One region of the Apibacter sp. B3706 genome, then DNA from elsewhere that is predicted to be linked to it. Evidence: riboswitches for the same ligand, from Rfam matches in the RefSeq annotation. Region 1 holds a riboswitch; the other holds the start of a gene.
What was found. Region 1 has a riboswitch for cobalamin ahead of metE (5-methyltetrahydropteroyltriglutamate--homocysteine S-methyltransferase). Riboswitches for the same ligand answer to the same signal wherever they lie in the genome.
Positions count from the first base shown of each region.

Region 1 (16,305 bases):
AATACATTAATGTATAATTATCAAAATGTTTCTTATTTTATTTTAAAGAAATATATACATATAATATTATAATAAAATGAAAATAAGCTGAAAGCTTAATGCTTTCAGCTTATTCCTAACACATAAAATGTATAATCAACTTTTGTTTCTTATCCTATTTTAGCTATTTAAAATTAAAATATTACTTAGACAATTATGATTTTCTTTTAATAAATCAATTTTAAGTTTTAATTTATCGAACTCTAATATCTATTAAATTTTCAAAACATTCTAACCCTTTGTTTAAAAAACTTTTGAGAAGTTACGATCATATTTAAAACATTTATACGTATTATACCGACCGATACTAAAAAGATCGTTTAGTATTGTTCTCGCATTTCTGTTGCTGCTCCTACCATTTCGATTAATGCTTTTTCTGTTTCTTCCCATCCTCTTGTCTTTAGTCCGCAATCCGGGTTAATCCACAATTGCTCTACCGGTATACTTTTAATTGCTTTTTTCAATAAGGAAACCATTTCATTTTTGGACGGTATTCTCGGAGAGTGTATATCATAAACACCCGGACCAATATCGTTAGGGTATTTAAATTCTGAAAAAATGTTTAACAACTTCATATCTGACTTAGAGCATTCTATGGTAATTACATCCGCATCCATATCTGCTATGTTTTGAATGATATCATTAAATTCAGAATAACACATATGAGTATGAATTTGTGTTTGATCTTTTACCCCACAGGATGCAATTCTAAATGCTTTTATAGCCCACTCTAAATAGGTTTGCCAATCTTTTTTTCGTAACGGCAGCCCTTCTCTTATGGCCGGTTCATCTATTTGAATAATTCGTATTCCCGCTTTTTCCAAGTCTACTACTTCTTCTCTAATGGCTAATGCAATTTGGAAACAGGTATCTTTTCTCGGTTGATCGTCTCGTACAAAACTCCATTGCAATATAGTTACCGGTCCGGTCAACATACCTTTTACATTTTTATTTGTTAACGATTGTGCATAGGAAGACCATTTCACAGTCATAGGATTAGGCCTGAATATATCGCCATAAATGATGGGTGGTTTCACACAACGGCTTCCATAACTTTGTACCCATCCGTTTTTGGAAAATGCAACTCCTTCTAATTGTTCTCCAAAATATTCCACCATGTCGTTTCGTTCAAACTCCCCGTGAACCAATACATCTATACCTATTTTTTCTTGGAATCGTATTGTTTTTTCAATTTCCTTTTTAATCAGCTCTTCATATTCTAAAGGTGTTATCAATCCTTTTTTTAGTTTAGATCTCCAACTTCTGACTTCGGATGTTTGAGGAAATGAGCCGATCGTAGTTGTTGCAAATAAAGGCAACTGCAAGGCTTCAGATTGTTTTTTCTTTCGTTCTGAAAATACGGAATTTCTTTTATCTTCTACTTTTTCAATATTCCTTATTTTTTCTTTTACTTTTTCGTTATGTATTAAAGCTGATGTTTTTCTGCTGGTTGCAGCCGCTATATTTTCCTGTAATTTTTTTTGTAAATCCGGGGAATCTTCTTTAGACGCAAGCTTTTTTAAGGTTACTACTTCATCGATTTTCTGTTTTGCAAAAGCCAACCAATTTTTAATTTCCGATGAAAGGGCTTTTGTATCTGTTTCCAATTCCAAGTCAACCGGACTATGAAGAAGTGAACAAGAAGGAGCTATTAAAATTCGGTCTTTACCAATTTTGGAAACAGCTTTTTGAATAAGTTTCAAAGATTTTTCAAAATCATTTTTCCATATATTTCTTCCATCAACGATCCCTAAAGAAAGGATAAGTTTTTCCGGAATTTTATCTAAAACTTCATCTAATTGTTCCGGACAACGTACCAAATCTATATGTAATGCTTGTACGGGTAGATTAAAAGCAAGTGCTAAATTGTCTTTCAATCCGTCAAAATAGGTAGTTAGTATTTTATTTATATAAGGAAATTGTTTATGTATTTCTTTATAGGCATATTGGAAGGAGTCTTTCGCTTTTTCATCCAAATCCAAAGTTAAGAAAGGCTCATCAAACTGCACCCATTCAACACCTTCTGCCTTTAATTTATTTAGGATTTCTATATAGACAGGAAGAATATTTTTTAGTAAATCCAGCTTATTGAAGTTTTCCTCTTTTTCTTTTCCCAACAACAAATAAGATACAGGGCCTATTATAACCGGCTTTGTATGGATTCCCGCATTTTTAGCTTCTAAATATTCATCAATAATTTTTGTTGAAAACAAGGAAAATTTCTGATTACTTTCAAATTCAGGGACAATGTAATGATAATTGGTATCTAACCATTTGGTCATTTCCATGGCTTTTATATCAATGCCTTCTTTTTGATGTCCTCTGGCCATGGCAAAATATAAGTCTAATTCTGTATTTGATTTATCCAGTATTACCTTATTATATCTTTTAGGGATAGCTCCGACCATTAGTGACATATCAAGTACCTGATCGTAATAAGAAAAATCATTAGATGGGATCCAATCAATCCCTAATTTTTGTTGAGTTACCCAGTTTTGGTGCCGGATATCTTTACTTGTTATCATCAGTTCTTCGACTGACGCTTTACCTGCCCAATATTTTTCACAGGCTTTTTTAAGTTCTCTGTCACTACCAATACGCGGATAGCCAAGATTGTGTGTTTGCATTTTTATAACTTTTTAAACGATTATATTATAAAAAGCTCTTATTGCTAAACTTCACAATGCTCTCTTTCTTTGTTAAATAAAATCAAATTTCAAAACAATTTTTGACATACAAGTAAACTAATTATTCTAATGATCTTAAAGTTTCTTGTAGTCAAATTATATTTTTTGTGATCTTGCTTTTACTCGCGAAAGCATTGTCAATTAAGAATAGGCAGGTCTCCTGGCTTATAACATTTTATCTACCTTCTCACCGTTTAAATCGGCAATGGTTTTTATTGATAAAATTTTTTTTAGGTTACTTACAGTTGCGCGTCAGCTCATGATTCACACATGATTCCCTATTAAGTCGTTTTTACACAGCACCTTATTCTTGTTGATAAAGAAATTAAGTAAAGAACTTATATATACAAAGATAAAAAACCTTTGCTTTTATTTCTTTATTAAAATAAATAAAAATTAAAACTTGGTTTTTGTTTTTATTTTACTACTATTTTATGTTTTTATTAGTATAATTCTTTAAGTTGATCTTTAGAAAATCCTTTAAATTCAGATAAGTTTCCATTTTTAATTTTTAATACCCATTCAGGATCTGCAAGTAACGCTCTTCCTACTGCTATTAAATCAAATTCGCCTGCATCTAATCTTCTATTTAATTCGTTAAGAAAATTATCAGAAGCCTCAAAACTTTGTCCTTTGAATGCGCCTAAGAAATCTCCGGTGAGCCCCACAGATCCAACACTTATGGAAGGTTTGCCCGTTATTTTTTTTGCCCATCCTGCAAAATTTAAATCAGAATTTTCAAATTCGGGTTCCCAAAATCTTCGTTGTGAGCAATGAAAAATATCAACTCCGGCATCTGATAACGGTAGTAACCATTCTTCCATTTCTTCCGGTGTCTTTGCCAATTTAGCGGAATAATCTTGTTGTTTCCATTGTGATAAGCGTAAAATTATAGGAAAATCTTCTCCTACCGCATTTCGAACCGCTTTTACAACTTCAATGGCAAAACGACTCCTTTCGGCCAGGGTAGCTCCTCCCCATATATCATTTCTTTTATTGAGCTTATCCCAAAAAAATTGATCGATCAAATATCCGTGCGCTCCATGCAGTTCCAGGGCATCAAAACCAATTTTTTTGGTTTGGTAAGCTGCTTCTGCAAAAGCCTCAATTGTATTTTCAATATCATTTTCGCTCATTTCTTTTCCGGCTTTTGTTTCCGGATTTAATAGCCCGGATGGTCCCTCAAAAGGCTCTGATGGTTTCCAGTTTTTATGGGCCGGTATTATTCCCATATGCCAAAGTTGCGGAGCTATTTTACCACCTTTAGCATGAACTTCTTCAACCACCTTTTTCCAACCTTCTAAGGCTTGTTCTCCATAAAATACAGGTATATTGGGGTCATTGGAAGATGCCGCCCTGCGAACAACGGTTCCTTCTGTTATAATTAAGCCCACTTCGGCCTGTGCTCTTCTTTGATAATAATCAGCTATTTGTTTTCCGGGTATTCCATCATAAGCAAATGATCGGGTCATAGGCGCCATGACTATTCTGTTTTTTAATGACAGTTTTTTTGATGTAAACGGTTGAAATAATTTATGTACCATTTTAATTTATATCGTAGTTATTATTTAATTTCATATTCTAAACGAATGGTAATGCTTGCTGTTTTTTTCTTGGATGATACATTAAATGCTCCTCCCCAAGAGTAATCATCTTCAGATGAATTTTGAGCAGTTATTTGAAAAACCCCTTGATTGGCATTCTTTAATTTGCCTAATTTACAACCGGCGTTAATTGCTATTTCTTCTGCTCTTTTTTTTGCATCTTTGGTTGCATCTGAAATCATCTGTATTTTTAAATCAGATAATTTAGTATAGTAATATAAAGGCGATCGGGAATAGAGTTCTACTCCGTTATTAATCAATTCTGTAATTTGACGGGAAAGATCTTCTACTTTTTTCACATTTTTAGATTCTATGGTTATGGTTTGATTTAATTCATACCCTGTAAATATATTTTGATTTATTCCTTCTTTGTATCTACTATCATATTGTTTACTTATTTCTACTGAGGAAAAAACTATTTCTTTATCGGAAAATCCTTTGGAAATCAGATATTCTCTTACTTTTTTTCTATCTGCATCTAATTCGGCATAGGCTTGTTTTAAATCGAGATTTTTCTTTGAAAAATCGGCTTTCCATACTATTAAATCAGATTCAAAATCTTTTGTGCCTAATCCTTTTACTGTTATTGTATTGGATTGATTTCTTTTTTGGTAAGAATTACCTAAAAAATATGCAGCAAGAACGATTGAAATGGACGCTAGTAATGTTGATACTATTAGATAATTTTTCATACTCTCTTTTTTCCAAATATACAAAAAAAGCACCTCAAATAAAGGTGCTTTCATTTTTTATAAATAAAATTTATATTTTTTTACTATAATGTATTGATATTATTTAAATCTTCAAAAGCTTTTTCCAATCTTTTTGAGAATCCTTCTTCACATTTTCTCATCCAAACTCTTGGATCATAGAATTTCTTATTAGGTGCTTCATCTCCGGTTGGATTTCCTACTTGAGTTCTTAAATAATCAATATTTTTTTCTACATAATCTCTAGCCCCTTCGGTATAAGCAAATTGTAAATCTGTATCAATATTCATTTTAACTACTCCGTAGCTTATGGCTTCTCTTATATCTAACAAGGAAGAACCTGATCCTCCATGAAATACAAAATTAATCGGTTTTGAAGGTCCGCCCACTTGTTTTTGAACGTATTCTTGTGAGTTGTGAAGTATTTTAGGCTCTAATTTAACATTTCCCGGTTTATATACTCCATGTACATTACCAAATGCTGCTGCAATAGTAAAATTAGGACTTATTGCGCTTAATGCTTTATACGTTTTATAAACATCCTCAGGTTGTGTATATAATTTTGAGCTTTCTATATCTGAATTGTCAACTCCGTCTTCTTCTCCACCTGTTATCCCTATTTCAACTTCTAGGGTCATTCCTAATTTTGCCATTCTTTCAAAATATTTAGAAGAGATTGCTAAATTTTCATCTAAGGGCTCTTCTGAAAGATCTAGCATGTGTGAAGAGTATAGTGTTTTTCCTTCTTTTTTATGGAATTCTTCACAAGCATCTAATAAACCGTCAACCCAAGGTAATAATTTTTTTGCACAGTGATCTGTATGTAATATTACAGTTGCCCCATAGGCTTCTGCCAACGTATGGACATGTTTTGCTCCAGCTATAGCCCCTAAAACATCTGCTCTAAGGGAAGAGTTTTTATATCCTTTGCCTGCATTAAATTGAGATCCTCCGTTTGAAAATTGTATAATTAATGGAGCATTTACTCTAACAGCTGTTTCAAGAGCTGCATTTACATTGCTAGACCCTATAACGTTACATGCCGGTAAAGCAAACTGATTTTCTTTAGCATAATCGAATATTTCTTTTACTAGCGAACCGGTTGCTACTCCTGCTGGAAATTTTCTGCTCATGATTTTATAATTTTTTTTGTTATACTTTTTTTAAATTGTAAATGTAAAAACTATTTATATCTCAAAGAGTTATTTTATGTTGAAATTTCTCATGTTTTATTTTTTTTAACAAAAAGTTATAATTTTATTGAAATTATCGGTTTAATTTCTCATTATACATTTAACGTTTTATAAAAACTTTAGTACTTTTTTAGAATTTACCATATTTTTTTTAAAATATAAATTTTGGTTACTATTTCAACAGTTAGTACCTTTATTTACTTTACATAGAATTCAAAAAATTAATATTCTCAATTATCATACTAATCTTTCATTTTGAGAAATTAGATAAAAATATAAATGCCTCATATTTGAAAAATACAAGGCATTTCTTTTTCTTGATAAATTTTTTATTTTAATATAGCTGTTACTTTTTCATAATTAGGCTCATGAGTAGTTTCAGCTATTTGTTCTTCATAAATAATTTCTCCTGACTCATTAAGAACAAGTACTGCTCTGCTAAGTAATCCTTTTAACGAGCCATCAGCAAATTCTAAATTATATACCTTACCAAAATCTGAACGAAAGGCAGAAAGCGGGATAACATTATCTAAACCTTCTGCGGCACAAAAACGTTTTTGAGCAAAAGGAAGGTCTTTTGAAATACATAAAACCACAGTGTTTTTCATTTCAGATACTTTTTCATTAAATTCTCTGACAGACATAGCGCATGTGTCTGTATCCACACTTGGAAATATGTTTAAAACAACTCTTTTTCCTGTATAATCCGATAATTTTTTTTCTGATAAATCCGTATCCACTAATATAAAATCTGGAGCCTTACTTCCTATTGATGGTAGGTTTCCCAATGTATGGACTTCATTTCCTTTTAATGTTATTGTTGCCATTGTATTATTTTTATTTACGGTTAATTATTACTATGAAAGATTTACAAAGACTAATGTATGAAATAATATTAATTTTGATAATTTGTAAAATATTATATTATATAATTCTTTTATTAATAATTTCTATTTAAATGTTACTATTTATTTTGAAAAGAATTTTCTATTATTTTCATATAAAATAGTTTTCGATAACTATATTTTTAAAATACTTAATTAAATTTGGGTATTAAAACTTATGTGATATGCAACCCATTTTCAAATTCTGCCCAAATTGTAAAAGTGATCATTTAGAATATCCGCATGGATCAAAAATTGTATGTTTAGATTGTAATTTTGAATACTATCACAATACAGCCGGAGCAACCGCTGTGGTTATTCAGAAAAATGACGAAATATTATTTACTATTAGAAACAAAGAACCTAAAAAAGGCTTTTTAGATCTGGCAGGAGGATTTATTGAAGCCGAAGAAACCGCTGAACATGGAAGCTTTAGGGAATTACAAGAAGAATTAAATATATCGATTGATTTATCTAAATTAGAATATATATGTTCCCATCCTAATACTTATTTGTACAAAAACATCCTATACAATACCATTGATTTATTCTTTCTTTATAAAGATGAGAATTTATCTATCGGAGATTATGATCCGATTGAATTAAAAGGATATGTATGGAAAAAATTATCCGATATAGATCTTAATGAAATTGCTTTCGACAGTCACAAGAAAACGCTAACCCTCTTGAAAAATAATTTAAAGGGATCTTAAGTATACTTGTTTTTTTGTAATTTATGAAAGCGTATAGGTATTTTGATTATTAATTTTATATTAAATTTTAAACCACTATAATTTAAAAACAAGTCTAAAAAAGAAATGATTCTAATTAAATTAGAATCATTTCTTTATTTTTACTTTCAAATTTAATAAAAAACAATAATTATTTATAGAAAGTAAAAATCTCAAATTCTCATTTTTTTTGATATGTTTGAAGCCTAAACTTCCTGTTCTGCTAATTTAATAAATTATATTTTATATATAAAATTTAAAGCAAATAATTTAATAATAATCAATAAATTTTATTCTTTACTTGTAAATTTACTAATAGAAGAACACAAAACGTATTATCTTTTTTTCTTACTTTTCAGTACTCAAAATGTTTTAAAAAAATTTAGTTGCAACGCATTTTATTTGCTTACACTAGTTAATTATTGAAAATTATTTTTTTCATTTATTCCATGGAATCTACCAATTTTTATGAAAGGGTATATGAAATTGTACGAAAAATACCTTACGGTAAAGTAACCACTTACGGACATATTGCTGCTTATTTGGGAGTTAAAAGTTCCTCCCGAATGGTAGGTTATGCCATGAATTCTTCCCATTCAATATCAGACATTCCAGCTCACAGAGTTGTAAACCGAAACGGAATGTTAACCGGAAAGTTTCATTTTCCCACTCCAACACTTATGGAAGAACTTTTAGAAAATGAAGGAATCCCAATTAAAAACGATAAGATCATTAATTTTAAAGATTATTTATGGATACCTGAAAATGATTGATATTAAATTTTACAATGCAAAAATTTTATTTAAATTTGCAAATATTAGAAAAGCCTAACAATTGAGTAAGAAATCTCTTCAAGAAGTTCATGAAAGTATTAATACCGAAAATCCAAAAAGATGGAAAAGAATACTTTCTTTTTTCGGGCCGGCTTACCTAGTAGCCGTTGGATATCTTGATCCCGGAAACTGGGCAACTGACATTGCCGGGGGCAGCAAATTTGGATATGCTTTAATCTGGGTTCTATTAATGAGCAATATTATGGCATTATTGCTTCAAGCATTAAGTGCTCGTTTAGGTATTGTTCGCGGATTAGATTTAGCTCAAACTAACAGGGAGTATTATCCGAAATGGATGAACTATATTCTATATGGTTTTGCTGAAATAGCGATAGCTGCAACAGACTTAGCCGAAGTTTTAGGAATGGCCATTGGTTTACAGCTTCTTTTCGGACTTGATCTTATTTGGGGTGTTTGGTTGGCTGCGTTGGACACATTGCTGTTACTTGTTTTACAACGGTTTGGTATACGAAAAATGGAAGCGTTTATCATCGCTTTGGTGGCTATTATAGGAGGTTGTTTTCTTATTGAAATGTTTTTAGCTAAGCCTGATCTTATTGCAGTTTCTAAAGGATTTAAACCTACTCTTCCCAATACTGAGGCTTTATATATTGCAATTGGAATTATTGGGGCAACTGTTATGCCGCATAATTTGTATCTTCATTCCGCTTTGGTTCAAACCAGAAAAATTAAACGAGATTATGAATCCATAAAACGAGCCATTAAATATAATTTTTTTGACAGTCTCATCGCATTAAACATGGCTTTTTTTGTAAATGCTGCCATTTTAGTGCTTGCTGCTTCAACTTTTTATAGTGCCGGATTACATGATATAGAAGGATTACATGATGCATATAAAATGCTATCCAATTTATTAGGTCCTCTTTCTCCTGTTCTTTTTGCTATTGCTTTAATTGCTGCCGGTCAAAGCTCTACCGTAACCGGAACGCTTGCCGGTCAAATTGTTATGGAAGGGTACTTGCACTTTAGAATGAATCCTGCTTTACGAAGGTTATTAACACGTATTATAGCTATTATACCGGCTGTGATTGTAATAAGTCTACTGGGGGAAAGTTCCGTTGATGAAATGCTTATTTTTAGTCAAGTGCTTTTAAGTATGCAATTAGGTTTTGCCGTAATCCCTCTAATCCATTTTGTTAGTGATAAAGAAAAAATGGGAAAATTTGCTATTAAATTACCTTTAAAAATTATATCTTGGATTGTATGTACAATCATTATCCTGTTAAATATCAAGTTAATTTACGATGAAGAAATTAATGTTTACTACAATGAGGATATAATTTTAAGTGTAAAAATTATTTTGGGAATTATATCTTTAGGCTTATTATTATTCTTGATTTGTATTGTTTTATATCCTTGGATAAAAAAGTCCCAAAAAATAAATTTTGGTATTCACCAATTACCTTCTGAAAAGAGTATAGATAAATTGCATCCATTTAAAGTTATTGGCATAGCATTGGATTTTACTAAAGGCGATCAGCGGGTTTTGAATTACTTACCAATTTTCGCTGATATTAATTCACGTATCGTATTGTTTCATGTTACTGAAAGTGCTTCTGCGAACTATAACGGAAAATTAGCGAATGATTACGAAGTGAAGTTTGATCAAAATAAATTGGATGATTATAAAAATTTTCTACTTAAGGAAGGATATATGAATGTCGAGACTAAATTAGGATTTGGTAATCCTACTATTTCACTTCCTAAATTAATTAATGATACTAAAGTTGATGTCTTACTAATGGCAAAACATGAATATAAAGGAATCCCTGATTTTACGTTTGGTATAATGTCTAATCGATTAAGCAATAAAACAAACGTTCCTATTTTAGTAGTATAAATTTGAATTTAGATTATTTTTACTTCTATATTTAGCTTTATAATGATCATTTCAAACATCAAAATACATGGTTTTACAATTATTTAAATCAATTGTAAAATGAACTCTAACTTTTCATCCTACCTTATAAAATTTATACACGAGTTAATCTTTAATAAATTTACTATTCATGAGAATATTTTTTAATTTAATACTTATTTTTTTGGTGTTTTTCAGTATTGGTACAGAAACCTATAATTACGTCTACGGTGAAATACATCCATCGATCTTAAATGAAAAATCCAAATTCAATCGATTGATTTATTATTACAGCTATTTTACTGTTCAATCTAATATTGCGGTTGGTATTAGCTCTTTATTCTTGCTTTTCAAACCTGATTATTCTAAAAAATGGTTTCGCATTTTAAGAATAGACGGTATTATTTGTATAGTTATTACATGCATCGTTTATAATTTAATGCTCAGGCATGATCATAATGTAAAAGGTATTATGCGATTTACCAATGAAGCTTTGCATGTATTCATACCTTTTTTGGCTGTATTGTATTGGTTATTATACGGTCCTAGAAAATTATTAGATAAAAAAACTACTTTTTTTGCAATTATTCCTCCTTTAATTTATGTTATATATATTTTTATAAGAGGTCATTTCACCAATATGTATCCTTATCCATTTTTGGACGCCGATGAAATAGGCTTACTACAAGCTTTATTGAATACCGGGACTATTGTGTTGTTATTTTTATTTCTAGAATTTATCCTTATTTATATAGATAATTTATTGATAAAAAAGGATCAATCTTAAATTAAAGTTTTACATTTTAGAATTGTGGAAGGTACTTATTTAAAATAAAAAAGACTGCATAATGCAGTCTTTTTTATATATACTATTTTGAAATTATAATCGTATAAATCCGGTTATTTTAACTTCAGGATCAATTGATTTTACATAATCTTCAACTGAAGTTTTTTCACCCATAATATAATCTTGTTTTAACAAAGTGTTATCTTTAAAGAACTTGTTAAGTTTTCCTTTGGCTATATTTTCAAGCATAGCTTCCGGTTTTCCTTCTTGACGTAATTGATCTTTAGCAATTTCAAGTTCTTTTTCAATTACACTTGAATCCACCTGAGTTTCATCTAATGCAATAGGATTCATAGCTGCAACTTGCATAGAAATATTTTTAGCTACTTCTGCTGCCTGATCAAAAGACTTTGATAAACCAACTGCTGAAGCTATTTTATTTCCCGCATGTATATAGGAACCTACAAATGGAGCTTCCAAAGTTTTAAATCCGGATATTTCAATTTTTTCACCGATTACACCTGTTTGTTCTATAAGCTTTTCACTTACAGGAATACCATTGAAATCGGCAGCTAATAATTCTTCTTTTGTATTGAAATTTAAAGCAAGATTTGCAAAATCCTTAGCTAATTTAACAAAATCTTCGTTTTTTGCAACAAAGTCAGTTTCACAACTTAATTTTATTACAACAGCTTTTGTATTGGATTCGTTAACTGCAGCTATTACAGCTCCTTCAAGATTTTCTCTATCAGCTCTGTTTGCAGCAACTTTTTGTCCTTTTTTTCTTAATAAGTCAACCGCTTTGTCGAAATCTCCTTCAGCTTCAACTAAAGCTTTTTTTGAGTCCATCATTCCTGCTCCTGTAGCATTTCTTAGTTTTGCTACATCAGCTGCTTTTGGTGAATATGACATCTTTATTTTTATTTAAATTTAACTTTATTCTGCGTTATTTTCTTCTTGATTATCAGAAACTTCAGAATCATTAGTGTCTTGTACTAAAACATCTTCTTCTTCTGCAGCACCTTCTTCTTTAGCTTTCGCTTTTTCTGCTTTTCTTACACTTAACCCTTCTTTAATAGAGTTAGTAACAGTTTCTAAAATCAAATCAATTGATTTAGATGCATCATCATTTCCGGGAATTGGGAAATCAACCAATTGAGGATCTGAATTCGTATCAACGATTGCAAAAACAGGAATACCTAATTTTTTTGCTTCTGTTACAGCGATATGTTCTCTTAGTATATCTACTACGAAAAGAGCAGATGGTAAACGAGTCATATCAGCAATAGATCCTAAGTTTTTTTCAAGTTTAGCTCTTTGACGATCTACTTGTAATTTTTCTTTTTTAGATAGAGTTTCAAAAGTACCGTCTTTTTTCATTCTATCGATAGAATTCATTTTTTTAACAGCTTTTCGGATGGTAACAAAGTTTGTTAACATTCCTCCCGGCCATCTTTCTGTAATATAAGGCATATTTACAGATTCTGCATGTTTTGCAACAATGTCTTTTGCTTGTTTTTTGGTTGCAACAAACAAGATTTTTCTTCCTGATGTAGCAATTTTTCCTAAAGCGTTTGATGCCTCATCTAATTTTACAGAGGTTTTGTGCAAATCAATAATGTGGATTCCATTTTTCTCCATAAAAATGTAAGGAGCCATATGTGGATTCCATTTTCTGGTAAGGTGACCAAAATGCACTCCGGCATTTAAAAGGTCTTTTACATCTACTTTTGCCATACTTTTTTTAGTTTACGTTCCGCAGTTTTTGCAATCAACTTAAAGTTTAACTTTAAAGTTTGGATGCTAAACTAAACGGCAAGTTTAAATTATTTATAAAATTGTTATTTTTTAATATAAAATAACCACTACAAAATAGTGGTTATAAGTATCGTTATTAGTCAGATTAACGTTTAGAGAATTGGAATCTTTTACGTGCTTTTTTCTGACCGAATTTCTTTCTTTCAACCATTCTAGGATCTCTAGTTAGAAGACCTTCTGGTTTTAAAACTGTTCTGTTTTCTTCATTTAAAGAAACTAAAGCTCTAGATATTGCTAATCTGATAGCCTCAGCTTGTCCTGTTACTCCTCCTCCATATACATTTACTTTAATATCATACTGACCTAAAGTTTCAGTTAATTGGAAAGGTTGTGCAATTTTGTATTGTAATACTTCTGTAGGAAAGTAAACTTTATAGTCTTTTCCGTTTATGGTAAACTCTCCTTTTCCTTCAGAAAGATATACTCTTGCAACAGATGTTTTTCTTCTTCCTATTTTATGTGTAACTGCCATTATTTTTTAGATGAAAGCGTTAATATCAAATGTTTTAGGTTGTTGAGCTGCTTGTTCATGCTCTACTCCTTCATATAAGTATAAATTTTTAAGTACTTTTCTTCCTAATTTATTTTTAGGAAGCATACCTTTCACTGCATACTCCAACAATCTTCTAGAATCCTTTACCTTAACTTCGGCAACACTTGAAAATTTTTGTCCACCGGGATATCCTGTATGTCTTACATATTCTTTTTGATCTGTTTTATCTCCGGATAAAACAACTTTTCCTGCATTGATAACAACAATATTATCACCACAATCTGCATGTGGAGTAAAATTTGTTTTGTGTTTCCCTCGCAAAATTTTAGCTATTTTAGAAGCTAAACGACCTAATTTTTGTCCTTCTGCATCAATAAGTAACCACTCTTTATTTGCAGTCTCTTTATTTGCCGATATGGTTTTGTAACTTAGTGTATTCACTTTTCTTATTTTTCCTTTATTAAAAAATCGCCCTAAATAGGGTTGCAAATTTAAAAAATATTTTTAATTTAACAAATATCTCCTGAACATTTTATCGTTTTATTTAAGTTATTGTATATACCTCTAGATCAATGAGTCTTCAACTCCTCTAATTTTCCCGCTTTATAAAGTAAATATCTTAAAATTTTAATTATGTAAAATTCTGTTTTAATTTAAAATAATCTTAATTTTATTTTCTAACTTATTATAATGCACAAAAATAATTGTTATTTTTCAAGGTTGATTCTTTTCAATTTAAATTATTATTTATTACTCCTATTGTTTCATGAAATTTTACTGATTTGAAATTTCTAAAATTCAAAGATTATAATTCAATTTTATTTTTAAATAAAATAAATCTGTTATGAGATATTTTTCCCATAAATCTATTAATTTTACAAGCATTACATATAATTTCTATGAAAAAGCTTAGTTTTTTAATTTTATTAATTTTTACCGGTCTTTGCAATAGTCAAAATACCAGATGGAAAGATTATTTTTCTTATTTTAATATTAAAGCTATTCAAAAAGTTGACAATCTTATTTTCAGTGCAACTCAAAACGGTTTGTACTCTTATAATGAATCAACCGGGGAAATTAAGAAATTTTCAAAAGCTAATGGTCTTCACAAAGTTAATATTACTGCTTTCGCTTATAATTCCGATAATAAAGCTTTACTCGTTGGTTATAAATCCGGTAAATTGGACATAGTAAAGCAAGACATGATCCATTTAATTGTGGATATTCCTTTTGATCGAAATTATCAAGGAAATAAAAGAATTAATCATATATATACTGAAGGTGATTATGCGGTACTTTCCATGGACTTTGGAATTACTTTATTCGATTTAAAGAAGCTTGAATTTAAAGAAACTTGTTATTTTAAACAAGGTCTTAACTATTATAAAGTACAGGAAAGCGTAATTGTTAATAATAAAATATTTGCCGCTTCAACTAATGGGATTTATTCTCATCCTATAGATCATTTAATTCCAAATTTTACTGCTTGGAATCTTACCAATTCCGGAAATAATTTTAATCAAATAATTAAAAATAATACAACTTTACTTATAAGCTCCAACCAAACCATTTATAAAAGTGATGATGAAGGGATTAGTTGGCAAAATAAAGGCAATTACATTGATTTAAAAGATATTATTTCTATTGATGAGGGCTTTTTATTGATTCAAAAAAATAAATTGGTTGTATTAAATGAATCTTTTCAAGTTTTAAAATCTATGAAATTTTCAGATGACCTTACTACCGGTTTTTACTCTAATGGAATTTTTTATGCAGGAACTCAATTAAAAGGCCTTATTAGAAATAACGCATACCTGGTTCCGGACGGCCCGTTTAATAACCGTTCTTATTCATTAACTATCTATGATAATCAATTATGGGTAGCACCAGGAGGAAGAAATATTGATAATTATTTCGAATTGAATCCCAACTCTTATGGTTTTTATCATTTTAACGGTCAAAAATGGAATCATATAGATTCTAAGAGTATTAACGATGAAAGTTATATTATGAAAGTTATACCTAATATTAACAATATTCATGAAGTTTTCATTATTTCCTATAGTAATGGGTTGATAAAAATGGTAAATGATCAGATGAAAATTATTTATAATCGGACCAATTCACCTATAATTGAATACGAGCGATTAGTTGGCGGTGACTTTGATTCCAATGGTAACTTAATTATGGTTCAATCATTTGCTGCGGAATCTAACAACGGTTTTAATAATGCCATTATCATAAAAACGCCTAATGATCAATTTAAATTTTTAAGTCTTTTACCTAAAAGATTTAACTTGGCCGGAGGAGCTATGAATCCTTATATAGATTCCCAAGGATATATATGGGTTCCTTCTCCAAGAAATAATGGATTGGTTGTATATAAATATAACCGAACTCCGCTTACTACGTCTGATGATAAAATTTATTTATTAGATTCCAATAAAAATAGCGGGAACTTACCTTCTAATAATATATTATGCGTAGAATTAGATAAATTCGGAACTGCTTGGATAGGAACCGACAGCGGTCTTCGTATTTTTAGAAATCCTTATCAATCATTAGAATCAGGAAATTATAATACCGAAAGAATTATTATTACTCAAAATGGTTTAGGTGAAGAAGTTTTACGAGAAACTAAGATTAC
Region 1 is NZ_CP049715.1:1,928,433-1,944,737, forward strand. It holds gene metE (5-methyltetrahydropteroyltriglutamate--homocysteine S-methyltransferase) at 360-2,666, opposite strand; cobalamin riboswitch at 2,859-3,048, opposite strand; gene G8C41_RS08410 (NADH:flavin oxidoreductase) at 3,170-4,270, opposite strand; gene G8C41_RS08415 (SIMPL domain-containing protein) at 4,291-5,022, opposite strand; gene fbaA (class II fructose-bisphosphate aldolase) at 5,106-6,173, opposite strand; gene tpx (thiol peroxidase) at 6,563-7,060, opposite strand; gene G8C41_RS08430 (NUDIX hydrolase) at 7,303-7,830, shown strand; gene G8C41_RS08435 (MGMT family protein) at 8,298-8,621, shown strand; gene G8C41_RS08440 (Nramp family divalent metal transporter) at 8,683-10,542, shown strand; gene G8C41_RS08445 (Pr6Pr family membrane protein) at 10,712-11,347, shown strand; gene tsf (translation elongation factor Ts) at 11,441-12,259, opposite strand; gene rpsB (30S ribosomal protein S2) at 12,284-13,084, opposite strand; gene rpsI (30S ribosomal protein S9) at 13,251-13,637, opposite strand; gene rplM (50S ribosomal protein L13) at 13,644-14,099, opposite strand; gene G8C41_RS08470 (two-component regulator propeller domain-containing protein) at 14,558-16,305, shown strand, end outside.

Region 2 (16,305 bases), 920 kb from region 1:
GTAACTTCATTTACAATGGTGCCGTTAGCAAGATCAACTTTGGCAACATATCCTTGTCCGTTGGGAGTAGAACCGGCATATGAAGACACATACGCATAGTCGCCGTTAAATGTAATGTATCTGCAATTTGGAATAGTTATTTTTCCTATATGCTTGGCTGTTTTAGCGTCCATAATTTCAACATAATTAGAACCATTGATTACGGCATACATTTTATCTTTATAAATTTTTAAATCATTACCTGTATCGCCCAATCCACCTTGATCAGGGTTGATTTTAGTAAAATAGTTATTAAAAAAATCGGCTGTATCATAATCAAAATAGGATAGAGAAGAGTTGTTTTGTTGATAATTACCTTCATTTAAAATATATAACCCTTTTTTGGCATCCGGTTGGGATATAATGTTTGAATCATCTTCAGACCATGAATCGTCATTACTACAAGAAACAATGAACCCTGTAATAATTACTAAAATTGGTACTAAAAATTTCCTTGCTACCATAGTTTCTAGTTTTTTCATATGTTTAATTTAATGATGATCGTATAGTTTCTACCCGGCATGGGATAATTGGCTACTATGTCGTAATATTTATTAAAAATATTATTAATTTGTAAAGATGCTTTGCATTTGATATGAGTGAAAAATAATTCTCTTGAAAGTTGTATATCATGAGTATACCAAGCTTTTACATGATTTTCAGGATTATTAGAAGGAGAATTGTACCGTTCTCCCGTATACATAAAGCTATAATTTAGATTCCAATCTCTGTAAGCAGCTTCTAAAGTAAATGTTCCACTGTGCCAAGGTATATAAGGAAGTTGATTTTTATAATTTAAAATAGGAGAAGATAAATTTTGTGCATCTTCATACGTATAGGTTATAAAGGTTGAAACTAAAACGTTTTTTACTAATATTGAAGTCTTAGAAGATAAATCTAATCCTTTTATGCGTGCTTTACCAAAATTTAACATGGTCCAACGAAATTGTTGTCCTTTGGGATAAGCTATGATTTTATCTTTGACCGTATTATAATAGGCATCGATAGTAAAATCAAAATGAGTACAACTACCGGAAGTAAAGTTTTTATTTATACGAATACCTGCATCAAACTGATTAGTATATTCAGGTTTTAAGTTTGAATTTCCAAAATCCGTATAGTATAAATCATTAAATGTTGGCATTCTAAAAATTCTCTTGTAAAAACCATGAATGCTAATATCTTTAGAATGTAAAGGTTGGTAATTTAAGAAAACAGCTGGGGTAAATTCATTTCTGTCTGAAGCTGTACCCATACTGTTCATGTGTTTCGTTATTTCTTGCACAAATGTACCTAAAACACTTGTTTGAATTTTAATTTTATCCCAATGAAAAGCAGTAGCCAAAGCGATCATTTCTGTATTTCTCGAAGGAGAAGAGAAATTTTTTAAATCGGCATTCATTCCATTATGTTGGTAATCTGCAGATAAAGAAATATCCCAGAAAGAAAATAAAGTAACCAGTTGTGAAGATGAAATATATAGTTCATCTTGCTTATAAGTATTATTAATACGATTGGAAAATTTATTTCCCCAAATAGGGTCATTAAAAACTTCTAAATTTTTATAATGGGTAAAATCATGAGCATATTTAGCGTTTAATGCTATTCTGTATTTTGTGCTGATTATTTTTTCAAAAGAACCCTGCAAAAAGAAATTACGATCCCATTGTTGAGCAAACTGATACCTTTTATACGAATTTTTTAAAACGGCACCGGGTATTCCTCTGCTTGAATCATAATAATATCCTTTCAGATTCCATTTACCATTAGGTAGGGTACCAAATAAATTTCCTTCTGTTCGAAAAGCACTTATGTTACCATTTTGTCTTACAGCGATCGTATCCCAATTACCTTTCTTTTGTTGAAATTTATATTTTCCATCTGAATTAATATATTCCATAGTAAGAGAAGATGAAATTAATGAGGATAATTTTTGTTCCCATAGGAGGGAGGGGTTAATTAAATGAAACGATCCGGAACGATAGGTGGCACCTATATTAGTTTTTTTTTCACCCGTAAAAACAGGACGTTTGGTAGTTAAATAGATACTTCCCGCAGAGCCGAAATCTTTAGCGGGTTGGAAAATTTGACTTTTTTGTCCGTTGTATACTGATATTGATTCTAAATTATCCATGGAAAATTTTCCTAAGTCAACCATACCATTTTGAGCATTTCCTATGGCTATTCCATCATAAAATACCCCCACGTGTTCGCTTCCCATTCCTCGAATGTTAACTGTTTTCATTCCTCCTACACCTCCATAATCTTTAAGTTGAATTCCTGAAAATAATCGTACGGCATCAGCTACCGAAGAGCTGTTTCGATTTTCTAATTCTTTTCCTTTCAATTCTTGGAAAGGAATTATTCCCTTATCATTTCTTTTTCCCGTTGCCAGTATTTCCTGTAATTCTGTTACAGTAATGCTGTCTTTTTTTTCTTGGGAATAAGATAATGGACTCATCAGGCTTAATAAAAAAGCAAATACACTATATTTATGATTGATGTTCATCATCATGGAGTCGAATATCTTAAATTACAGATATAGTAAACTAGTTTCCGGAAAAGTAAACAGGAAAAGTGAATATGAAATGCTTTTAATGTTTCAGCCTTGTTCCACGAAAGCTTGTAAACTTGTAAAACTATAGTTAAATTTGGCAGGTATTCTGACTTACTTCATTTTAAGAACCTTCCCAAGAAAGCAACTCCTCAGTGGTATATCTCTTAAAACGTACTAGAAGATTACAGCAGCGGGCCTGTTTCGGATTTTCACCGAATTCCCTTTTAAGATTGCGTATTTATCGGTAAATAACAATCACCAAATTTAGGCAAATATAAATAAATATTTTTAGGGCATCCTTATAGATTATTTGGGTAGTACTAATAATTCTAAAAAAAGATTAATTTTTTAAACGAACAATAGTAAGTTGAATTAAAAAATCATTAGATTTGAATAATGAACGTACAACTTCCTGAAAAATTATATTATTCTATAGGCGAAGTAGCACAGGCTTTTAATGTTAATACTTCACTTATAAGGTTTTGGGAAAAAGAATTTGATAGTATTTCACCCAAAAAGAATAAAAAAGGTGACCGTTTTTTTACCCCAAAAGATATTGAAAATTTTAAAATAATTTTTCATTTAGTAAAAGAAAAAGGATATACCTTAGAAGGAGCAAAAGTTGTTTTACAATCACAAAAAAATTTATCCAAAAAAGTTGAAATCATTGCTCGTTTAGAGTTAGTGAAGGCAGAATTAATTAAGTTAAAAGAATTATTAGACGAATAAAAATTTAAATAAAGACAATATGAAATTACCTAAGTTTTTAATGGCAGACAATTCAGATTTTCCTGAAGATTTATTTGTTGTGCATACAGAGTATCCTAGATTTATATTAAATGTAGAAGAAGAGGAGGTTGAATGGTTTGATGATTTGGAAGGAGAAGAGGAAGAGGTTGCTAATGAAGTAAATTCATTGATTCAACAAGCATTCGATTTTTGCGATGCTGAAATCGAAAAATACGAAGATGATGAAGAGGAGTAATGACTTCTTAGATTAATTTATGATATTAAAAAAAGTAAGCAGTAAATCACTGCTTATTTTTTTTGCTCTTTGATTTGATTAATTTAATAAATGATATTTTTAATCATCAACAACACACCCCTGAATCCTATATTGATTTTTAAATTTTTCTGACCATTTTTTCCATTCTTCCGGTTTTATTTTTTGGTTATTTTCAATTTTCAAAAATGATAGGATGTAATCTTCTGAGAAATCCTTAGGAAAATTTTGCATGGGATCAAATGCATCATTATACCATTTTTCATTAATTAAATAATTAAGTTGATTAACATCAAAATCAAATCCATAATTATGATAGGAATTGGTAGCAGAAGAATTAAACGTAGTTTTCATAACTTCATGATTTAATTGAGCGATCATGTTTTTGTGTTTATGCTTTCTAAAATACAGGGTAGCATTGTATAATTGTTTTTTTTCATCAACTTTTCCATTAATATTTTCCCAAGTTTTAAGCCAAAATTCTTTTTTATGAACACCCATAAGTATTGAAATTAATATCCAATATTTAGTTTTAGTAGTGTTAGATACCAAACCCAATTTATATAAAATACTAAAAAACTTATATTTATTATAAAAAAAACATTTCAGAATGAAAGGAGGAGCAGTAAAAAGATCCGGATAAATGGAAATTATATCGGAATTGATTTTATCATGTTTAAACTGATCAACAAAATTTTTATTTCCCGACCAACCTAATTTGAGTAAGGATATATTTTCTTTTTCCATTACTTCATTGATTTCATTCACATTAATTTTTCTCGTAAACCAAACATCATCTTCCGTTATAATGAAATAATCTGAAGCTTCTTTTACTGAATTGACCCAAAGTTGAGTAGGAATTTTAAAGCCATTAATATCTTTTCCTGACTTTAAATTATCTTTAATTGCTTCTTCCTTTTCTATATAATTTTCAGATTTTATAATTTTAATGGACGGGTATTTTAATTTAATTTTATTTAGATATTTTTCAGGAGTTCCATCATCTAATACTTTAACTGAATAAGTACCCACTACATATTTTTGGATACTGGCTAAGCATCTGTCCAAATAAAAGGGGCGGTTAAAAGATTTAATTAAAATATCCATAGTTTAAAGTTTGGAATAAATTTTACAAATGAGATTAAAAGTATTTTTATTTAGGGAAGATAAAGAATAAAGTAAATAATCTAAAGATATAGGATAATACTTACGATATTTTTTTACTAAAAATTTTAATTGGTTTGCATCTTTTCTGTAAAAACAAATTTTCATGGCATATAACAAATCTTTTTTATTAATTGGGCAATGAATATCTTCTATATTAATAAATGATTGTGGATTAAACGCATCATAACTGTCTTTACCAATACTGAGCCTTTCTTTATAAAATTCACGGGCTTTATTGATAAACAACCATTGCACTAGTCTGTTTTTGGTTTTTGAAAGTGAATGGTTGGTTTGTCTGTATGATATTAAGATATCAGGTAGATTTACAATTTTTTTACCTTCTGAAAATAACCGTAAGATGAGATCATAGTCTTCCGAATAAATCATTTTTTCTCGATAAAAAACTTTTTCGTTTCTAAATAGTATAGAAGAATGATAGAATAAATTGTTTTTGAGGATATTTCTTTTTAATTCATGATAATCGGTTAAAGCTATAAAATTATTACAAATAGTATTGTTTTCATCAATTATATGAGCACTGCTTCCTATTAAAAATACATTCGGATTATTCTCCAGAAATTCAACTTGTTTTTCCAATCGATTGGGTAATGCAAGATCATCAGCATCTAATATGGCCAAATATTTACCTTTAGCATTTTCAATTCCGATATTACGAGATTTTATAACAAATAAGTTTTTATCATTGTTAATAAGCTTGATTCGGGAATCTCTTTTACAAAATTGTTCTACAATTGATTGAGTTCTATCGGATGAGCCATCATTAATAACCAGCAATTCAAAATTAGCATATGTTTGATTGATTACCGATTCAATTGATGCAGATATATGTTTTTCTGCATTGTATGCAGCCATAATAACCGATACCAAGGGAGTCATAAGTAAGATATATAAATACAAAAGTAAAATATTTTTAATTAAACCGTGTATATCAGCTTTTTTTAAGATAAAAAATTTTAGAAAGTGAGTCTTACGTAAACTTATAGGTATCCGCAACGAAAAATGTATAGGAGTAATTAAAAATATAAATAAAATTCTATTAAGATATTTATAATTAATTTGAGTTAAATTCAAAGAAAATTTTTAATTTAGCAAAAAATTTAGGGCGTTCATATATAGTAGAGATTCTGATAATTAAAGCTCAGGTTTTTATAACAGTATGTAGAGCACCTGAATATAACTTTTTTAGTTTAGTGTTTTAATTAATTCAGAAAAAAATAAATAGATCATGGTACAAATTCTTTTTAAGATGGTGTTAGTTATTATGGATTACATAATGTCAATGTTAAGTTAATTAGAAAATTATATACATGTGAAAAGTTCAGTTAATGTAAATTAACTGAACTTTTTAATTATTTTTAATAAGTAATCAAATTATGAAAAAATTACTAGGAAGGTTAATGCTGTTCGTTATGGGATGGAGATTTAAAAATGAAGTATCTGTTAATGAATTAAGAAAATGCGTATTAATTTGTGCTCCCCATACCTCTAATTGGGATTTATATTATTGTTTAGCCAGTTTTTGGTGTTTAAAAATTCCTTATAAAGTAATGATTAAAGACGCTTATACCAAACCTTGGTATGGATTCTTTTTCAAAGCACTCGGATGTTTAGGAGTCGATCGAAGTCAATGGAATAATTTGGTTCAATATTCATCGAAACTAATTAAAAATTCCGATTCGATGGCTTTAATAAATACTCCGGAAGCCACTCGCTCCCGTGCCTTACAATGGAAAAAAGGTTTTTACTATATAGCTAAGCAAGCGAATGTTCCTATAGCTCTAGCCTATGCCGATTATAAAAATAAAGTAACCGGTGTTTCCAAATTAATTTATATTGGCGATCAAACGATTGAAGAGATATTTGATCAAATAGAAGACTTTTATAAACCGGAAATGGCTAAATTTCCCGAAAACTATAATCCTAAAATTTATTAAATTAGATTATCTAAATTCTTAGGTATAAAAATATTTTTTGACTTCTAATATTGCTGAGACGATCGAGCAACTTTCAGATTTTATTTGTAAAATCAGAATTCCGACAAGAATATTCTGTTTATAACTATTGCCTATAATTTTGATTAATATATAACATATATCGACGTTAGGGATGATCGTAATAAGACTCATGATCTGGATTTGCACCGTATTAAACGTCATTGATTTCAATGTCCTTCCGCATTATATAGAAGAACATTTTACTGATTCTGCTCAGCAAATCTATTTGATGTATAAAAAAAATAACTTAAATTTAGCTTCCATCAATAATTAACAGAGCATAATTGTTGATAGCAATGGGTTATATGATTGTCTGAACGATAGATTCAAACAATATATAAAATATATAAATTTAATTACACGTTTGATCTTGAGGGCAAACTTTATACAATTCAAAATTTAAAATGAATGTAGCATCTTTACTGTTTATATAATTGGATTCTCTACCGTATGCCAATCGAGAAGGCACGATAATTAAACCTTGTAATACGTGGTAAAGGTCATTTTTAGATTTATTAGTTGGCTTGAAATTCTTTAAACCGTCAACAATACCTTTAATTACATAATAGTTTTCACTTTGAATTGTATCGTTTTTGGGCTTTTTATAAAAGAAAGGGTCTTCTTGTGCAACCCCTGAATTATCAATTGTGCTTGATGAAGTATTCAAGGTTGAATATCCATTACCTCCTTCAGTTGCAACAAAATATTTTAATGAATAATGAATAAGTATATTGCTTTTACCGTCAGCTATATTGGAGGTGTTTATACCCTGATCTGCCTTCGGATTTTTAACTACCCAGTACCCTAAAGGAGATTTTATTGCATTTTTGCTCAAAGGCTCTTTATCAGTTGGAGTAACCGTATCAGAAAATTTGGTTACTTTCCCAAGATCATCGAAATAATAGTTATTTAAAAAATTAACAATAGCCATATCATCTGCTGTATTTTGCTCATCAACGGATAAGGTTGAGGCGTTATTATCATCGCTACCACACGAAACAAAAAATAAAAGTGAAAATATACAGGCGGCTAAAAGGGATTTTTTAATCATGTAAATAAAATATGTTAATTTAGTTGCTAATTTACGATTAAATTTAATTTTAAAGACCAATTTTTTCAATCAATGAGAATAGATAAATTTTTATGGTGTGTGCGTTTTTATAAAACGCGGGCAATTGCTACCGAAGAATGCAAGAAAAACCGTGTATTTTTAGATGATGCTCCCTTGAAGCCTTCAAAAGAAATATTAGTTGGTGAAACGTATAAAATTAGAAAAAATCAGATTGACTATACGATCCAAGTTATACAAATTCCTCCCAATCGGGTAGGGGCAAAATTGGTTCCTTTATATATAAAAGACCTGACAGATCCTGAGCAGATTGAAATGATGAAATCAAGAACACAAACGCAAAACTATTACAGGCAAAAAGGATTAGGCAGGCCCACCAAAAAGGATAGGAGAGAATTAGACGATTATACTCTGGAATGGGAAGATGAATAAATACACTAAATGTTTAATTAGTATTTTTTAGAACGGCTATAATTTCATTGCTTATTTCTTCCGGAGTTTTTTGGTTAACCGCTATCTTATAAGCAGCCGACTCATAAAATGTTGAACGTTCAAATAAATGCTTGGCAATAAATTCCGGTAAAGATTTTTCTTCTAAATGCGCAATAAGAGGGCGGTGTTCTTTTTCATTACTTAACCTTTTTGCTAATTCCGAAGCATTCATTTTTAAATAGAACGAGAAGCTTTTTTCTTTAATTTTATCCATGTTACGATGATAAATAGGAGTACCTCCTCCTAAACTCAACACTATATTGTCACCGTTCAATAATTCATTCAGATAAAAATTTTCTTTTTTACGAAAATAAATTTCTCCATGGATTGAAAAAATTTCTTGAATAGACTTATTTTCTTGAGTTGAAATATACTCATCTAAATCAATAAAAGTTATGTTGAGAGATTTCGCAAGATATTTGCCAACAGTAGATTTCCCACTTCCCATATAACCCAATAAAGAAATAACCATACGATCAGATTTTTTACAAATATCATATTTTTTTACCAAATATATTTGCATACCCAAAAAAAGTCATTATATTTGCACTCGCTAAACGAAAATGCTTAGCAAACACTAAATAAAGACCTGGTAGCTCAGTTGGTAGAGCACAACACTTTTAATGTTGGGGTCCTGGGTTCGAGCCCCAGCCAGGTCACAATCTATTCAAAGAATAGATTAAATATACATTTAGGGAGACCTGGTAGCTCAGTTGGTAGAGCACAACACTTTTAATGTTGGGGTCCTGGGTTCGAGCCCCAGCCAGGTCACATTTTGAAAATTCGCGCTTGAGATTCTCAAGCTTTTCTTGTTTATGACTCCGTAGCTCAGTTGGTAGAGCAATTGACTCTTAATCAATGGGTCGAGAGTTCGAGCCTCTCCGGGGTCACTTAAAAATCAATGAGTTACAAATTTTTTGTAGCTCTTTTTATTTCACGTACGTAAACAAACTAGAAACAACAACAGAAAAAAAAAGTTCGACTTCAGTTCTAGTATTTATTTTATTCATTTATACTATTTCAATATTTTTTTAAATTAACGGCTAATAAGTTATTAAAAATATTGTTGGAAGTTTTTGTGCAAAAATTTTTGTCTTACTATTATCTAAAAATTTAACTTTATATTGTAAAAATTTATTGTTTGAATTATCTTCTGGTTTCTTGATCTAATAATTTAAGGAGGGTGGGAATTCTATAATTACCATGCATATTTTGAATACATTGAGAAGCTCCATTAAGTGAAATTCCGACAGAACTAATATATAAGGGCTTTTTACTTTCGCCTCTTGTTATTTCCTGAACAATAGACTTGCCGGTAGAAAAAGGATTTTTAGCTACCCCTATAATTGGAATTTTCTTTTCCAATGCATCAAATAAGTATTTACCCAAGCCCGGCCGATGGGTGTCATCTAAATATACGAAGCCGTCAACTATAATCTGACTCATATCTTTTAAATTTATTTGTTTCAATAACTCTAAAATACAAGGAAGCTCTCTTTTATAAAACAATCCCGATTCATATTCAGATATTTCATAAATATAAGTAGTAATTAAGTCATTAGGAATGGGTTGATCCCAGTTTTTAAATAGTATACCAACAACTTTTGCTCGGTTCGGGTAGTAATAAACATCAATAGCAAGTTTCATTTTTATTTAATTTTAATTTATTCCAAAAGTGATAAATTTTTTTAATTGAAGATATAGGGTTAAATAATTAATAGGATAAACATTTATTTTTAAATAATGTTAAAATAAAAATAAATATACTAAATTAGCATAATTAATCTAAAATAATTAAAAATGTTATGAAAAAAAATCTACTTTTTATTTTATTGTCTTGTATTATAACTGCGCCACTGTTGGCAACAGATAATATTTCTAAACAAGAAAATTACTTGAGAGAACATTTTGTATCATCCACCACCACCAACTATGATGCGATGGATGTATATGGAATATTAAATTTTTTTATGCAATATTCGGAAAGTGAAAAAAAATGGAATTATGAACTGGCGGGGTTAACCTGGGAAGAAATGGCTAAGGCTATTAATGGTAATCCGGAGGTTATTTTTACCAAATTATCCGGAAAATTTGGTTGGAAAAATATCAATAGTTTAAAAGTTTTAACTCAATTAAATTTAAACTACAAAAATTATAATGGAGTTTTCAATGGCAATTATTTTAAGAACTTAGAAACATTATATTGTACTGGCAATCGATTAACGACTATAGATGTAACTAAAAATGTTAATTTGAAGGGTTTATATTGTAATTCGAATCAATTAAAAATCTTAGATCTATCCAAAAATCTTAATTTAATTTATTTAAATTGTTCTTCCAATCAGTTAACAACCTTGGATATATCTAAAAACGTTAATTTGAAAGAATTATATAGTTATTCCAATAAGCTAAAGTCCTTGGATGTATCTAAAAATGTTAATTTAATGCTTTTAAATATTTATTCAAATCAACTAACCGCCTTGGATGTATCTAAAAATGTTAATTTATTTGTTTTAAAGTGTTTTTCGAATCAATTAACAACCTTGGATATCTCTAAAAATGTAAATTTGTATAGTTTAAATTGTAATTTCAATCAATTAACAACCTTAGATGTATCTAAAAATAGTAAACTAACTTTTTTAGATTGTTATTCCAATAAGCTAAAAGCTTTAGATGTATCTAAAAATGTTAACTTGACAGAATTATATTGTTATTCCAATCAATTAACCACCTTGGAAGTATCTAAAAATGTTAATTTAAAAATTTTAAATTGTAATTTGAATCAATTAACAACCTTAGATGTCTCTAAAAATCCTAATTTAACAACATTAAATTGTTATTCGAATCAATTAACAAATTTAGATGTCTCTAAAAATGTGAATTTAATATATTTATATTTTAGTGATAATAAGATAGCTCAATTGCTTATTCCGAAAGTTCATAAAATAAGTGAATTAACTGGTGATCATAACAATCTAAAGCTATCCACTTTAAAAGGGAATTTTCTTACAATTAAATCTTTAAAATTAAGCCCGCAAGCAACGCTTCAAGGTGGGGCTAAAGGTATTTTTGAAGTGTTGGATATATCATCAGAATATACTATTGATGGAAAATATACTACTTATACCTGGTATGATAAAACAACTCAACAAGAAGTCGGCGCCTATGCACTAAAAGGTAAATTTTATGCCGGTCCGGAAAATGCAGGCAAAACTTTGATCTGTAAGATGAAAAATGAATTATTTCCAAACTTTGTTTTAGAATATGAAGTAAAGATAAAAAATACCGTATCTTTTGCATCAAGAAATATAAAAGAAAACATACCGGAAGGTTTTGTATGGGTAGATACTCAAAAAAATGAAACAGAATCAATACAATTATTTCCTAATCCGGTAATAGATATATTAAAAATAAATACTACAGCAAAGGTAACATCAGCAAGTGTTTACAATTATGCAGGAAAAGAAGTTAAAAGATATCTAAGGATAATAAATAATGAATTGGATTTACAAGATTTATCTGCGGGAATTTATATTGTAAATCTTACAACCGATCAGGGAATACTTTCTAAGAAAATCATAAAAAAATAATTTAAAAATTAAAAGAGTGAAAACCTGCTATACAGCAGGTTTTTTTTATTGAAAATAAATTATAGAATAAAAATTAAAATATTTATTTTCAAACAAGGTTAAAATAAAAATAAATATATTATATTAGCATACATAAATAATAAATAAAAAAATGTTATGAAAAAAAATCTACTTTTTATTTTATTGTGGTGTTTTATAACCACACCAATGTTGGCAACAGTTGATATTTCTAAACAAGAAAATTACTTGAGAGAACATTTTGTAATATCCACAACCACCAATTACGACGCGATGGATGTATATGGAATATTGAATTTTTTTATGCAATATTCGGAAAATAAACAAAAATGGAATTATGAACTGGCGGGATTAACCTGGGAAGAAATGGCTAAGGCTATTAATGGTAATCCGGAGGTTATTTTTACAAAATTATCCGGAGTATTTACATGGAAAACTAGTAATAATTTTAAAGTTTTAACTAAATTAAATATAGGCGCCAAATTCTTTAATGGAGTTTTTGATGGAAGATATTTTAAGAATTTAGAATATTTAGATTGTGATGGGGATTACTTAACATCCTTGGATGTATCTAAAAATGTTAATCTAACAGAATTATATTGTGATGGAAATCAATTAAAAACTTTGGATGTATCTAAAAATGTTAATCTAATAAATTTAAATTGTAGTTTTAATCCGTTAACATTCTTGGATATATCTAAAAATGTTAATTTGAAACAATTAAAATGTTATTACAATAAGCTTAAAGCTTTGGATGTATCTAAAAATATTAATTTAACATATTTAAATTGTTATATGAATCAATTAACAACTATAGATGTGTCTAAAAATGTTAATTTAACATATTTAGGTTGTTTTTATAATCAATTAACTACTTTGGATGTATCAAAAAATGTTAATTTAAATGATTTATTTTGTTATTCAAATCAATTAACAACCTTGGATGTATCAAAAAATGTTAATTTAAAAAATTTACGTTGTTTTGAAAATCAATTAACAGTCTTGGATGTATCAAAAAATGTTAATTTGAAAGAATTAATTTGTGATAGAAATCAATTAAAATCTTTAGATGTAACAAAAAATGTTAATTTAGATGCTTTATATTGTGAATCTAATCAATTAACAAATTTAGATGTCTCTAAAAATTTTAATTTAAAATACTTTTATTTTAATAACAATAAGATAGCTCAATTGCTAGTTCCAAAAGTTCATAAGATAAGTAGCTTAAAAGGAATTAATAACAATTTAAAGTTATCCACTTTAAAAGGTAATTTTCTTACAATTAATAACTTAAAATTAAGCCCGCAAGCAACGCTTCAAGGAGGAGCTAAAGGTATTTTTGAATTGATAGATTTATCTTCAGAATTTAGTATTGATGGAAAATATACCACCTATACCTGGTATGATAAAACAACTCAACAAGAAGTCGGCACGTATGCGCTAAAAGGTAAATTTTATGCCGGCCCGGAAAATGCAGGCAAAACTTTGATTTGTAAAATGAAAAATGAATTAATTCCAAATTTTGTTTTAGAATATGAAGTAAAGATAAAAAATACCGTATCATTTGCTTCAAAAAATATAAATGAAAATATACCGGAAGGATTTGTGTGGGTAGGTCCTCAAAAAAATGAAACAGAATCGATACAACTATTTCCTAATCCGGTAATAGATATATTAAAAATAAATACTACAGCAAATGTAACATCGGCAAGTGTTTACAATTATGCAGGAAAAGAAATTAAAAAATATCTAAGGGTAATAAATAACGAATTGGATTTACAAGATTTACCTGCGGGAATTTATATCGTAAACCTTACAACCGATCAGGGAATTCTTTCTAAGAAAATTATTAAAAAATAATTTAAAATTTAAAAAAGTGAAAACCTGCTTTTTAGCAGGTTTTTTTATATAAATTAAATTTAACAAATTAGTAAGATTTTTAAAAGTATTTTTTAATATATCTAATATTTTTAACAAATCTTATCGATAATTATCAATTAGAATTTACCGTTTTTATTTTTATGCTCAGCATTCGCAGGTATGGTTTCCACAATATCCCAATGTTCAGCAATTTTACCATTTTCAATTCTGAATAAATCATAGAAAGAAGTGGGTTTATTGGCCATTATGCCTTCAGAAACTACTAATACAAAATTTCCTTCTCCTAAGATTTTATGAATTTGAGTATATTTGAAAGTAAGTCCCATTTTATTCAATTTCTCTAAGCCGGCTTTTAATCCGTCTAACCCGTCACCAATGAGTGGGTGGTGTTGAATGTAATTATTTCCGTTAAAATAATTTTCCAAGTTGGAAGGATTTTTACCCATCAATACATCCGTAACAAAACCTTCGGCTACTGCTTTGTTTGCTTTCAATCCGGTCTCATCGGTTTTTTTGATAGTAGTATCCCCATCTGTTAACGTATGTCCACTTGGATTCTTCGGTTGTTCAGCTTGTAAATTATCCCAATGTTCTACAATTAATCCGTTTTCAAAACGGAAGATATCAAATCCAACAGTTGGAGTTTTATACCCATACTCCGTTTGGGCAACAACATAATCCCCGTCACTTAACATACGTACAATGTTAACACTCGGTTTAGAAGCTGATAAACTTTTCACAAGGGTCTTAAAACCTTCAACGCCGTCAGCTGCTCCCAAATTGTGTTGAATATACTTATTTGGGTTAATGTATTTTAACGGTGCTTCATTTCCTGTGCTAAATGAAGAAAGTAACTCCCTAACTTTTTCTTTATTAGAGGGTTCTTCGTTTTCCGCGGTAAGATCTTCTACCTTTTCAGTGATCGTTTGATCCGTAGCTTCAACAGGTTCTTTTTTAGTTTGGTTGCAAGAAACTGCCAACAAAGCTATTCCGACTACCGCTGCTAGATAACTTATTTTTTTCATATTATTAAAAATTTATTATTTATTATTCATCAATTCACTTATAGGTATTTTTAATTTATTATGTTTATAAAAACAGGCGTATTCAGTGTTTTTCAACTGTTGTAAGAATTTTATTCGTGTAAAGGTAAGTGTGGATTTTATGAGTGTAATGATAAAAAGTATGCCAAAGCTGATAAATTTAGGACAGGTGTTGCTTTTTAAAATCGATAGGGCTAATACCTACCCACTTTCTAAAAAATTTGCTGAAATTGGTGGGTTCGTCAAATCCCAGTTCAAATGAAATTTCCTTTATATTGAGTTCACTGTAAACCAAAAGTCTTTTTGCTTCTAATAAAATTCGTTCATCAATATATTCTTTGGGACTTTTACCGACAGTGTTTTTAAGAGCTTTTGATAAAACTTTGGGCGATATACCCAAACTGGAGACATAATCGTTTACTTTTCTCAGGATCTTGTAATTTTTTTCTACTGCGAGTGAAAACTCTAAAGTAACAGAATAACACGAAGAATAAAGAATATTTAACGAATGACTAGTAATTTTTTTTGAATAAATAAGAAAACTACTCAGTAAATGATGTAAAATATCGGGAATATAAGGATCTTGTTCAGGAGAATAGATTTTTTTCATCAATTCCCAAATGGAATCTAAATATTCATGCGTTTCAATAGGAATATTTTTTGTGAAAGGGTTGAAAAGCTCTGATTGCTTAATCAAGCGCCTTTCGTATTTATTACGAATATAAAAATCATCGGTAAACAAAATAATTTCACCCGTATAGGTAGATTCCACATCAAAAGATAAAACTTGATCTTTGCCGATAAATAAAATTTGTCCTTCCCTGAGTTCAATCGGACTAAAATCTACTTTTTGAATTGTTTTACCGCTTGTAATCCGTATAATTTGATAAAAATTTGTTCTATGTGGCTTACTGGTTATAGAACATGCCCTTTGATTCATCTGAGTCAAATTTTTTATTTCAAAACCAAAAGGTAAAAGTTCATTAAAGGTGTAAGATTTCAAAAGAAAATTTTATACAAAGATAAAAAAATCGAAGTCATATAAACAACGCATTATTTTATACACATTTTTATGATACTGTTTATGCTTTTGCATAAAAAATATCTCTGTTTCGAAAAACTAATTGATTATTTTTTATAATTTAAAAATCGTTTACGTAACCATTCTCGAATCGGCATATCATAAAATTTCATGGACAAATAAGCAACAATGATGGAAATTAAAACTACCAGCAATCCATATTGCCATGATTGCTCCAATGAAAGTTGATGATTGGCAATGTAAGCCATATAAATATTAATAAAGGGAAAATGGGTAATATAAATAGGGTAGGAGATGTCTCCCAAAAATTTACATACTGTCATGGCTTTCGGATCCTTTATTTTTCCTCCTGCGCCCAGCCATATAATCAGAGGAAAGAAAATCATTAA
Region 2 is NZ_CP049715.1:555,153-571,457, forward strand. It holds gene G8C41_RS02445 (YncE family protein) at 1-521, opposite strand, end outside; gene G8C41_RS02450 (TonB-dependent receptor) at 518-2,554, opposite strand; cobalamin riboswitch at 2,675-2,874, opposite strand; gene G8C41_RS02455 (MerR family transcriptional regulator) at 2,993-3,325, shown strand; gene G8C41_RS02460 (hypothetical protein) at 3,345-3,581, shown strand; gene G8C41_RS02465 (glycosyltransferase family 2 protein) at 3,681-4,706, opposite strand; gene G8C41_RS02470 (glycosyltransferase family 2 protein) at 4,710-5,663, opposite strand; gene G8C41_RS02475 (1-acyl-sn-glycerol-3-phosphate acyltransferase) at 6,161-6,721, shown strand; gene G8C41_RS02480 (hypothetical protein) at 6,912-7,055, shown strand; gene G8C41_RS02485 (hypothetical protein) at 7,134-7,832, opposite strand; gene G8C41_RS02490 (RNA-binding S4 domain-containing protein) at 7,905-8,282, shown strand; gene G8C41_RS02495 (shikimate kinase) at 8,296-8,814, opposite strand; tRNA gene G8C41_RS02500 (tRNA-Lys) at 8,929-9,001, shown strand; tRNA gene G8C41_RS02505 (tRNA-Lys) at 9,041-9,113, shown strand; tRNA gene G8C41_RS02510 (tRNA-Lys) at 9,160-9,232, shown strand; gene G8C41_RS02515 (endonuclease V) at 9,489-9,989, opposite strand; gene G8C41_RS02520 (T9SS type A sorting domain-containing protein) at 10,148-11,932, shown strand; gene G8C41_RS02525 (T9SS type A sorting domain-containing protein) at 12,089-13,810, shown strand; gene G8C41_RS02530 (nuclear transport factor 2 family protein) at 13,948-14,856, opposite strand; gene G8C41_RS02535 (AraC family transcriptional regulator) at 15,035-15,877, opposite strand; gene G8C41_RS02540 (acyltransferase) at 16,003-16,305, opposite strand, start outside.
Region 2: another riboswitch for cobalamin. It lies ahead of G8C41_RS02450 (TonB-dependent receptor); the one in region 1 lies ahead of metE (5-methyltetrahydropteroyltriglutamate--homocysteine S-methyltransferase).